DNA from 2 places in the Streptomyces flaveolus genome. Region 2 is predicted to be linked to the other one. Evidence: riboswitches for the same ligand, from Rfam matches in the RefSeq annotation. Region 2 holds a riboswitch; the other holds the start of a gene.

Region 1 (5,022 bases), on a different contig from region 2:
GGAAGGCCGTCGTCGTCGGCGGGCTCGGGCCGCGGGGAGTGGTCGCCACGGCCTCCTACGAGGCGCGGGTCTTCGGTGTCCACTCGGCGATGCCCATGGGCCAGGCCCGTCGGCTCGCGCCCAACGCCGCCTATCTCGTCCCGCGCTTCGAGCTGTATCGGTCGATCAGCGAGCAGGTGATGCGGCTGCTGCGGGAGCTGTCACCGCTGGTGGAGCCGCTGAGCCTGGACGAGGCGTTCGTGGACCTGGAGGCCGGCGGGGCGGCCTGGGACGCGGACTCGGCGCGGCTGGTGGGGGCGAAGCTGCGCGCGGACATCCGGGCCGTCACCGGCCTCACCGGTTCGGTGGGGCTCGCCGCCTCCAAGATGCTCGCCAAGATCGCCTCGGAGGAGGCCAAGCCGGACGGGATGGTGCTCATCGATCCCGGGTCCGAGCGGGCCATGCTCGGCCCGAAGTCCGTCCGGATCCTCCCCGGGGTGGGACCGGCGACGGGCGACCATCTGCGGAGGGCCGGGATCACGACCGTCGAGGAGCTCGCCGAGGCGGGCGAGGACGAGTTGGTGCGGCTGCTCGGCAAGGCGCACGGGCACGCCCTGTACGCGATGGCGCTGGCGCGTGACGACCGTTCCGTGGTGGCCGAGCGGGAGACCAAGTCGGTGTCGGTCGAGGACACGTACGACGTGGACATCCACGACCGGGTGCGGGTCGGGGTGGAAGTGGCGCGGCTGGCCGACCGGTGCGTGCGGCGGCTGCGCGGGTCCGGGCTGTCCGGCCGGACCATCGTGCTCAAGGTGCGGCGGTACGACTTCTCCACGCTGACGCGCTCGGAGACCCTGCGCGGGCCCACGGACGACCCGGGGGTGGTGCGGGAGGCGGCGGCGCGGCTGCTGGACTCGGTGGACACCACGGGCGGTGTGCGGCTGCTCGGGGTCGGCGTCAGCGGGCTCGCCGACTACACGCAGGAGGACCTGTTCGCGCAGGCCGCGGGGGAACGGGTCGAGGAGCTCGCACAGGAGCCGGGCGACGAGGCCGCCGAGGAGCACCGGCAGGCGCCCGTCGAGCGCCGCTGGCCCTCGGGGCACGACGTGCGGCACGCGGAGCTCGGACACGGGTGGGTGCAGGGCAGCGGTCTGGGGCGGGTCACGGTGCGCTTCGAGACGCCGTACTCCGAGCCCGGCCGGGTGCGGACCTTCCCCGTCGACGATCCGCGGCTGACACCGGCCGAGCCGCTGCCGCTGGTCGCGTCGGCACCGCGAAGACCCGAGGAGGACGGGGCGACGGCGGCCTCCGCCGGAGAGGGGGCCGCGGGCGCCTCGACCCCGGCGGCCCGTTCAGCCGCCGGGGTCGCCGACCCGGGGGGTGCGGGGGCGGCCCCGTGAGCCGCGGCTGTCGGATCGTGGTGTGAGGCGCCCAGACTCGAGGTGAGATGCGTGGTCGTCGGTGCGGTGGGCGTGAAGGTCCCCGCGCGGGGGCCGGTCGGGTGGTGTGCCCGGCGGCAGGTCCGCGGTCGGCGCCGGGGTGCCGGGGCCTCAGCCCTCCTCGTTCCCCGTGCCCGCCAGCTTGCCGAAGTCGTGGTCGGGGAGCGGGGGAGCGGCGGCCACGTCGAGGCCGTAGTGGTGGTAGAGCTGCAGTTCCTGTTCCGGCGAGAGATGACGTCCGACTCCGAAGTCGGGCGCCTCCTTGATCAGGGACCGGTCGAAGGGCACGCGCAGGGCGCCGTCGACCAGCTCGCTCGGCTCCAGGGGCACGAAAGCGTCCCTGCTGAACAGGCCCGTGCGGATGGCGGCCCACTCGGGGACGCCGGTGGCATCGTCGAGGTAGACCTCGTCGACGGTGCCGATCCTGGTGCCGTTGCGGTCGAACGCCTTGCGGCCTATCAGATTCCGCGGATCGATGTCGGTACGCACGGGCCCTCCACTAGGTCGCACTCCGGTCGCAAACCATCCGGCGAATCATCCGTCAGTACTACAAAAGGGCACATTGGGGTGAGCGGCCACTCGAAGGTGCGCTCAGTCACTCGAAGACCTGTGCGTCCGCCTCGCTGGTAGGCTGGCAAACGGCTGCTGACCCCGTGCGGGAGAGTCCTCCAGACATCATCGGAGGCGCCGAAGGAGCAAATCCTCCCCGGAATCTCTCAGGCACACGTACCGCACGGACGAGGTCACTCTGGAAAGCAGAGCGGGTGCCGACGGCCCCTGCTCTCACCGACGGTGAAAGCCGGCAGCCCTCGGGCGGCCCGGTGAAGCTCTCAGGTCGAGATGACAGAGGGGGAGGCCGTCCGGGCACCCGTGCCGTGGTGCCCCTCGAAGGTCGTCAGACCAGGAGGCCTCCGCAATGACCGCCCCTCGCATTCCGCTCTCCGAGCTCGAACAGGCAGCACCCTTCGAGCAGCGCCACATCGGCCCCGACCACGAGGCCCAGGCCAAGATGCTCGCGCAGGTCGGCTACGGCTCGCTCGACGAGCTGACGGCCGCCGCGGTACCGGATGTGATCAAGAACGCCGACGCGCTGGACCTGCCGGGCGCCCGCTCCGAGGCCGAGGTACTGGCCGAGCTGCGCTCACTGGCCGACCGCAACCAGGTCCTCGACTCCATGATCGGCCTGGGCTACTACGGCACCTTCACCCCGCCGGTCATCCTGCGCAACGTCATGGAGAACCCGGCCTGGTACACCGCGTACACGCCGTACCAGCCGGAGATCTCCCAGGGCCGCCTGGAGGCCCTGCTGAACTTCCAGACCATGGTCGCCGACCTCACCGGCCTGCCGACCTCCGGCGCCTCGCTGCTCGACGAGGGCACGGCGGCCGCCGAGGCGATGGCCCTGTCCCGGCGCATGGGCAAGAACAAGAAGGGCCTGTTCCTGGTCGACGCGGACGCGCTGCCGCAGACCATCGCCGTGATCCGGACCCGCGCCGAGCCGACCGGCGTCGAGGTCGTCGTCGCCGACCTGAGCGACGGCATCCCGGCCGAGGTCGCCGAGCGGGAGATCAACGGCGTCCTGATCCAGTACCCGGGCGCCTCCGGTGCCGTCCGCGACATCAAACCGGTCATCGACCAGGCGCACGAACGCGGCGCGCTCGTCACCGTCGCCGCCGACCTGCTCGCCCTCACGCTGCTCACCTCGCCCGGCGAGCTGGGCGCGGACATCGCCGTCGGCACCACCCAGCGCTTCGGCGTGCCCATGGGCTTCGGCGGGCCGCACGCCGGCTACATGGCCGTGCACGAGAAGTTCGCGCGCAGCCTGCCCGGCCGCCTCGTGGGCGTCTCCGTGGACGCCGACGGCAACAAGGCCTACCGCCTCGCCCTGCAGACCCGCGAGCAGCACATCCGCCGCGAGAAGGCGACCAGCAACATCTGTACCGCGCAGGTGCTGCTCGCCGTCATGGCCGGCATGTACGCCGTGTACCACGGGCCGGACGGGCTGCGGGCCATCGCGCGCCGCACCCACCGGTACGCCTCGGTCACCGCCGCGGGCCTCGCGGCCGGCGGCGTCGAGATCGTCCACGGCGCCTACTTCGACACGGTCACCGCCCGGGTGCCCGGCCGGGCCGGGGAGATCGTGCACGCCGCCCGCGAGAACGGCATCAACCTGCGCCTCGTCGACGCCGACCACGTGTCGTTCGCCTGCGACGAGACCACCACGCGCGCCCAGGTCGGCGGCGTGTGGAACGCGTTCGGCGTCGAGGGCGAGGTCGAGGCCCTGGACGCGAGCGCCGAGGACGCGCTGCCCGACGCGCTGCTGCGCACGGACGACTTCCTGACCCACCCGGTCTTCCACGCGCACCGCTCCGAGACGGCGATGCTGCGCTACCTGCGCCGCCTCGCCGACCGCGACTACGCGCTGGACCGCGGCATGATCCCGCTGGGCTCCTGCACCATGAAGCTCAACGCGACCACCGAGATGGAGCCGGTCACCTGGTCCGAGTTCGGGCAGCTGCACCCCTTCGCGCCCGCCGAGCAGGCGCAGGGCTACCTCACGCTCATCCGTGAGCTGGAGGAGCGGCTCGCCGAGGTCACCGGGTACGACAAGGTGTCGCTCCAGCCGAACGCCGGGTCGCAGGGCGAGTTCGCCGGACTGCTCGCCGTCCGCGGCTACCACCGCGCCAACGGCGACGACCAGCGGACCGTCTGCCTCATCCCGTCCTCCGCGCACGGCACCAACGCCGCGAGCGCGGTCATGGCCGGCATGAAGGTCGTCGTCGTCAAGACCGCCGAGGACGGCGAGATCGACGTCGAGGACCTGCGCGCCAAGATCGAGAAACACCGCGACGAGCTGGCCGTGCTGATGATCACGTACCCCTCGACGCACGGCGTCTTCGAGGAGCACGTGGCCGACATCTGCGCCCAGGTGCACGACGCCGGCGGTCAGGTGTACGTGGACGGCGCCAACCTCAACGCCCTGGTCGGCCTCGCCAAGCCCGGTCACTTCGGCGGCGACGTCTCCCACCTCAACCTGCACAAGACGTTCTGCATCCCGCACGGCGGCGGCGGCCCCGGCGTCGGCCCGGTGGCCGTACGGTCGCACCTCGCGCCGTACCTGCCCAACCACCCGCTGCAGCCCGCGGCCGGTCCGAAGACCGGCGTCGGCCCGATCTCGGCGGCGCCGTGGGGCTCGGCCGGCATCCTGCCGATCTCGTGGTCGTACGTCCGGCTGATGGGCGGCGAGGGCCTCAAGCGCGCCACCCAGGTGGCCGTGCTGTCCGCCAACTACATCGCCAAGCGCCTGGAGCCGCACTTCCCGGTGCTGTACACCGGCCCGGCCGGGCTGGTCGCGCACGAGTGCATCGTCGACCTGCGTCCGCTGACCAAGGCGACCGGCGTGAGCGTGGACGACGTCGCCAAGCGGCTGATCGACTACGGCTTCCACGCGCCGACGATGTCCTTCCCGGTGGCCGGCACGCTGATGATCGAGCCGACCGAGTCCGAGGACCTGACCGAGCTGGACCGGTTCTGCGACGCGATGATCGCCATCCGCGCGGAGATCGAGAAGGTCGGCTCCGGCGCCTGGCCCGCCGAGGACAAC
Region 2 (5,022 bases):
GCCCGGCTTGAGCAGCGCGAACATCGCCGCCGCGTTGGCCTGGGCACCCGAGTGGGGCTGCACGTTGGCGTGCTCGGCGCCGAAGAGCGCCTTGACCCGGTCGATCGCGATCTGCTCGACCACGTCGACGTGCTCGCAGCCGCCGTAGTAGCGGCGGCCGGGATAGCCCTCGGCGTACTTGTTGGTGAGGACCGAGCCCTGGGCCTCCATGACCGCGACGGGCGCGAAGTTCTCGGAGGCGATCATCTCGAGGGTGGACTGCTGGCGGTGCAGCTCGGCGTCGACGGCGGCGGCGACGTCGGGGTCGAGCTCGTGCAGGGGGGTGTTCAGAAGCGACATGCGTCCGTGTCTCCTCAGGCGCCGGCGAATTCGGTGTACTCGTCGGCGGAGAGCAGGTCGCCCGGCTCCTCGCTGACCCGCACCTTGAACAGCCAGCCGCCCTCGAACGGCGCGGTGTTCACCAGCGACGGGTCGCTGACGACGTCCTCGTTGACGTCGGTGACCTCGCCGGAGACGGGGGAGTACAGGTCGGAGACCGACTTGGTCGACTCCAGTTCGCCGCAGGTCTCGCCCGCGGACACGGTGGCGCCGACCTCGGGGAGCTGGACGAAGACGACGTCACCGAGCGCGTTGGCCGCGTGCTCCGTGATGCCGACCGTCGAGACGCCGTCCTCGGCGCCCGACAGCCACTCGTGCTCCTTGCTGTAGCGCAGCTGCTGGGGGTTGCTCATGGCCTGAATTCTCCTGTACGCGGGGGAGTGGTGGTGACGGGGGGACTACGGAACTGCTGGCTGGGAAGCGCCGGACGCGTACGGGGGCGCCGAAGGGCCCCGCACGCCCAGTGTCTACTTCTGGCGCTTGTAGAAGGGCAGGGCCACGACCTCGTACGGCTCGTGGGTGCCCCGGATGTCCACGCCGACCCCTGCGGTGCCCTCGGCCGCGTGCGCCGCGTCGACGTACGCCATGGCGATCGGCTTGCCCAGCGTCGGGGACGGGGCGCCGGAGGTGACCTCGCCGATCACCTCGCCGCCGGCGACGACCCGGTACCCGGCGCGCGGGACCCGGCGGCCCTCGGCGACCAGGCCCACCAGCACGCGGGGCGGGTTCGCCTCGGCCCGGGCAGCGGCCTCCTGGAGGGCGGCCCGGCCCACGAAGTCGCCCTCCTTCTCGAACTTCACCACCCGGCCGAGCCCGGCGTCGAACGGCGTCAGCGCCGTCGTCAGCTCGTGCCCGTACAGCGGCATGCCCGCCTCCAGGCGGAGCGTGTCCCGGCAGGACAGACCGCACGGGACCAGCCCGGCGCCCTCGCCGGCCTTGGTCAGCGCCTGCCACAGCTCCACGGCGTGCTCCGGCTTCACGAACAGCTCGAAGCCGTCCTCGCCGGTGTACCCGGTGCGCGCGATGAGCGCGGGGACGCCGGCGACGGTGCCGGGCAGACCCGCGTAGTACTTCAGGCCGTCCAGGTCGGCGTCGGTGAGCGACGCGAGGATGCCGGGGGACTCCGGGCCCTGCACGGCCAGCAGCGCGTAGGCGTCGCGGTCGTCGCGGACCTCGGCGTCGAATCCGGCGGCGCGCTCGGTGAGCGCGTCCAGCACGACCTGGGCGTTGGAGGCGTTGGCGACGACCATGTACTCGGTCTCGCCCAGGCGGTAGACGATCAGGTCGTCCAGGATGCCGCCGTCCTCGCGGCAGATCATGGTGTAGCGGGCACGGCCCGGCTTCACGCTGCCGATGTTCCCGACCAGTGCGAAGTTCAGCAGGCCGGCGGCCTGCGGGCCGGTGACGGTGATCTCGCCCATGTGGGAGAGGTCGAAGAGCCCGGCCCGGGTGCGCACCGCGACGTGCTCGTCACGCTCGGAGCCGTAGCGCAGGGGCATGTCCCAGCCGGCGAAGTCGGTCATCGTCGCGCCCAGCGCGCGATGCGTGGCATCGAGCGCGGTACGGCGGAGTTCGGTACTGCTCATCGGTCGTTCGTCTCCCAGGACAGGACAGGACGGGCGAGGGCGGTCCTCCCCATCTGTCATCGGAACCTGAGAGGTTCGCCATGACCACCGCGGTACGGCGGTCAGGACTTGCACCTTGGGTGGGGCAGCCGTCGAACGGCGGCCCGCTTTTCAGATGTGCCTCGCCCGCGCGGTAACGGGGCCTGAGAGATTCAAGGGAGGGACTTGCTCCTTCGGCGCCCCGGCGATGGCCGGGGACTCTCCCGCGCGGATTCAAACGGCCGGTATGCAGTTGGCGCCGCCATCATTGCACGCCCGGCCTGTTCGTGGCAGACCGTGATCTGTAACCGGCTTGTGGCAGTAAGCGCACGAAAACGCGAGACCGCCGCATTACCTTCTCTTTACACTCGACGGGGACGGGAACTCGTGAACCGCCCCAGGGGAGGACGATCACGGTGAACAGGACCACGGCTTACGCAACGACCTCGGGCATCGCGCTGCCGAAGCGGCCCGCCCCGACCGAGGGGGCGTGTGCCGACATGCCCGCACCCGTCGTCCGCGATCTGCGCGACCGCGACGGCCGCAGCCCGCACGCCCTGCTCTTCGGGCCCCGCGACGTCGTGGTGATCACCGGCCTGCCCGGCAGCGGCAAGTCCACCCTGATGCGGCGCACGGTGCGCGGCCTGCGCATCGACTCCCAGGACACCCGCGACCGCTGGGACCGCCGCATGCCGCGCCTCCTCCCGTACGCCCTCTACCGGCCCCTGGTCCGCCTCGCCCACTACGCCGGGCTGCGCCGCGCCCTGCGCTCGGGCGAGGGCGTCGTCGTGCACGACTGCGGCACGCAGGCCTGGGTGCGCGGCTGGCTGGCCCGCGAGGCCCGCCGCCGCGGCGGCACCCTGCACCTGCTGCTCCTCGACGTCGGCGCCGACGACGCCCTGGCCGGCCAGCGCGAGCGCGGCCGGGGCGTCTCCCGGTACGCGTTCCTGCGGCACCGCGCGGCGACCGACCGCCTGCTCGCCTCCGTGACCGGGGGCACCCTGCCCGCCGGCTGCGCCTCGGCGGTCCTCCTCGACCGCGTGTCGGCGGACACACTGCACCGGATCGCCTTCACGGGCTGAGGTGACGGACCGTGTGCCGCTGGGGCCGAACGGGTTAGCCTTTTCAGCCACAGCAGCGGTACCAGGCAGGCGGTAGGCAGATGGACTTCCCAGCGGACTTCGCGGACCTCTCACCGGAGTTCCCGGCGCAGGCGCATCCCCACCCGCACGGTGGATGGCCCGGCAACGAGCTGGAGGAGGTGCTGTCCGCCTCCCTCGGCGTGCCGGGCGCCGGCGGCCGGATCGTGGAGGTGCTCGGCCGCAGCTTCGTCTGGGTCCCGCTGCCCAACGGCGGCGGCCCGGACACCGGCCCCCTCGACCTGCCCACGGTGGAGATCGACGGCCAGGCCCATGTGCCGGTGTTCAGCTCCGAGGAGCAGCTCCGCCGGGTCGCCGGCCCCCACATGGGCTACACCGTCGCCCCCGCCGCCGAGTTCGCCCGCGGCCTGCCCCCGCAGGTCGGCATCGCCGTGAACCCGGACGGCACGGTCGGCATCCCGCTGCCGCCGGCCGCCGTGGCCGAGCTGTGCCGGGCCGGGCGCACCCCGCTGGACGGGCCCGCGTCCGGCGGCCGGGTCCGCCTGTTCGAACCCGACTGGCAGGACGACCCGGTGGACTTCCTGGCCGCGGCCTCCGCCGAGTTCGCCGCCACCGGCGTCGTCCGCACCGCCCGCCGCTGCCTGGCCGCCGTCGAGACCGCCGACCCGATGCTGTTCGTCGGCGTGGAACTGACCCACTGGGAGGGCGACGCCCGCGCCCTCCCCCTCGACGCCCTCGGCCGCGCCCTCGGCACGGTCCCGGTCAAGTGGCCGGTCAACCTGGTCCTCCTGGAAGCAGCCCAGGACCCGGTCTGCGACTGGATGCGGGCACACGTCCGCCCGTTCTACGACCAAGACCGGTGAACGCCGGCCGGGAAGCGCACCGAAGGGGCGCGGGGAACGGCGCGACCGGCCACGACGGCCCCCGCACCCGTCGACCGACAACAACCCCCGAGCTCCAGAGCCACTGCACCCGGCGGAGCCCTAAGCTGGGTTCACGAACAGGGGACGATTCTCGAAGGGTCGGTAAAAGGTGAGCGCGAGCGGTACTGCCGCGACCGGGCAGGTCGAGCACATGCTGCGCCAGGTGACGCCCGGACGCTACGACGCCTACGAGGCCCTGCTGCGCGCCCTCGCCGCCCCCGCCACCGGCCAGGTCTGGATGCTGCTGTGGCACGGCCAGGCCGGCTCCCCGGACGCCCAGTACGGGCGCATGGAGGTCGAGGGCTGCGGCTACGCGCCCTGCGTCACCTCCGCCCAGGAGCTCTCCGCCAGCGGCTGGAACCGGTCGTACGAAGTGGTCGACGGCCTGGAAGTGGCCCGCGCCCTCTACCCGGACCACTACGGCCTCTGGCTCAATCCGCACGCCCCCGGCGGCGGCGTCGGCATCCCCTGGCTCGACCTGCGCCGCATCGCCTCCGGTCTCGACCGCCAGCCCGCCGGGCCCCTGCGCCTGTCCGAACCGGCCATCGAGATCCCGCAGTTCTACGCCCTGCTCGCGCAGAACGCCCACCGCACCCCGGCGGTCCGCGCGTTGCGCCGCGCCTGGGTGCAGCCGTCGCTCGGCGCCCCCTACCTCGCCATCGGCCTGGACGTGTACGACACGTCGCCGCCGGCCGTGGACGCGGTGCGGGCGATGATGCAGCAGTCCGTCGGCGCGGTGCCGGAGGGACTGCCGGTGTCGACGGTGGCGATGACCGACGCGCACGACCCGGTCGCCATGTGGCTGCGTGCCCACGCCCGCCCCTTCTACGACCGCGAGGCCCACGCGGCCCCCGCCCATGCGCCCGCCGCCGGGTACGGCTACCCTCCGGCCCGCGGCAGCTTCTGACGGAGCGTGAGGTCGGGTCGCCCGTACCGGCGACGCTCCGTGATCTTCACGTCACGCACACATTTCTTCGCGCGTAGACGGCGGCGGAAGGTCGCGAAGGTCGGCGATTT

What was found. Region 2 has a riboswitch for glycine ahead of gcvT (glycine cleavage system aminomethyltransferase GcvT). Riboswitches for the same ligand answer to the same signal wherever they lie in the genome.
Region 1: another riboswitch for glycine. It lies ahead of gcvP (aminomethyl-transferring glycine dehydrogenase); the one in region 2 lies ahead of gcvT (glycine cleavage system aminomethyltransferase GcvT).

Annotation. Positions count from the first base shown of each region.
Region 1 covers NZ_JBIWKU010000007.1:9,007-14,028, forward strand. Annotated here, with positions in the region: gene ACIRG6_RS21635 (DNA polymerase IV) at 1-1,379, shown strand, start outside; gene ACIRG6_RS21640 (PRC-barrel domain-containing protein) at 1,530-1,907, opposite strand; glycine riboswitch at 2,065-2,160, shown strand; gene gcvP (aminomethyl-transferring glycine dehydrogenase) at 2,335-5,022, shown strand, end outside.
Region 2 covers NZ_JBIWKU010000011.1:35,433-40,454, forward strand. Annotated here, with positions in the region: gene glyA (serine hydroxymethyltransferase) at 1-339, opposite strand, end outside; gene gcvH (glycine cleavage system protein GcvH) at 354-731, opposite strand; gene gcvT (glycine cleavage system aminomethyltransferase GcvT) at 846-1,964, opposite strand; glycine riboswitch at 2,008-2,124, opposite strand; glycine riboswitch at 2,125-2,219, opposite strand; gene ACIRG6_RS28765 (AAA family ATPase) at 2,399-3,064, shown strand; gene ACIRG6_RS28770 (enhanced serine sensitivity protein SseB) at 3,145-3,945, shown strand; gene ACIRG6_RS28775 (enhanced serine sensitivity protein SseB C-terminal domain-containing protein) at 4,115-4,912, shown strand.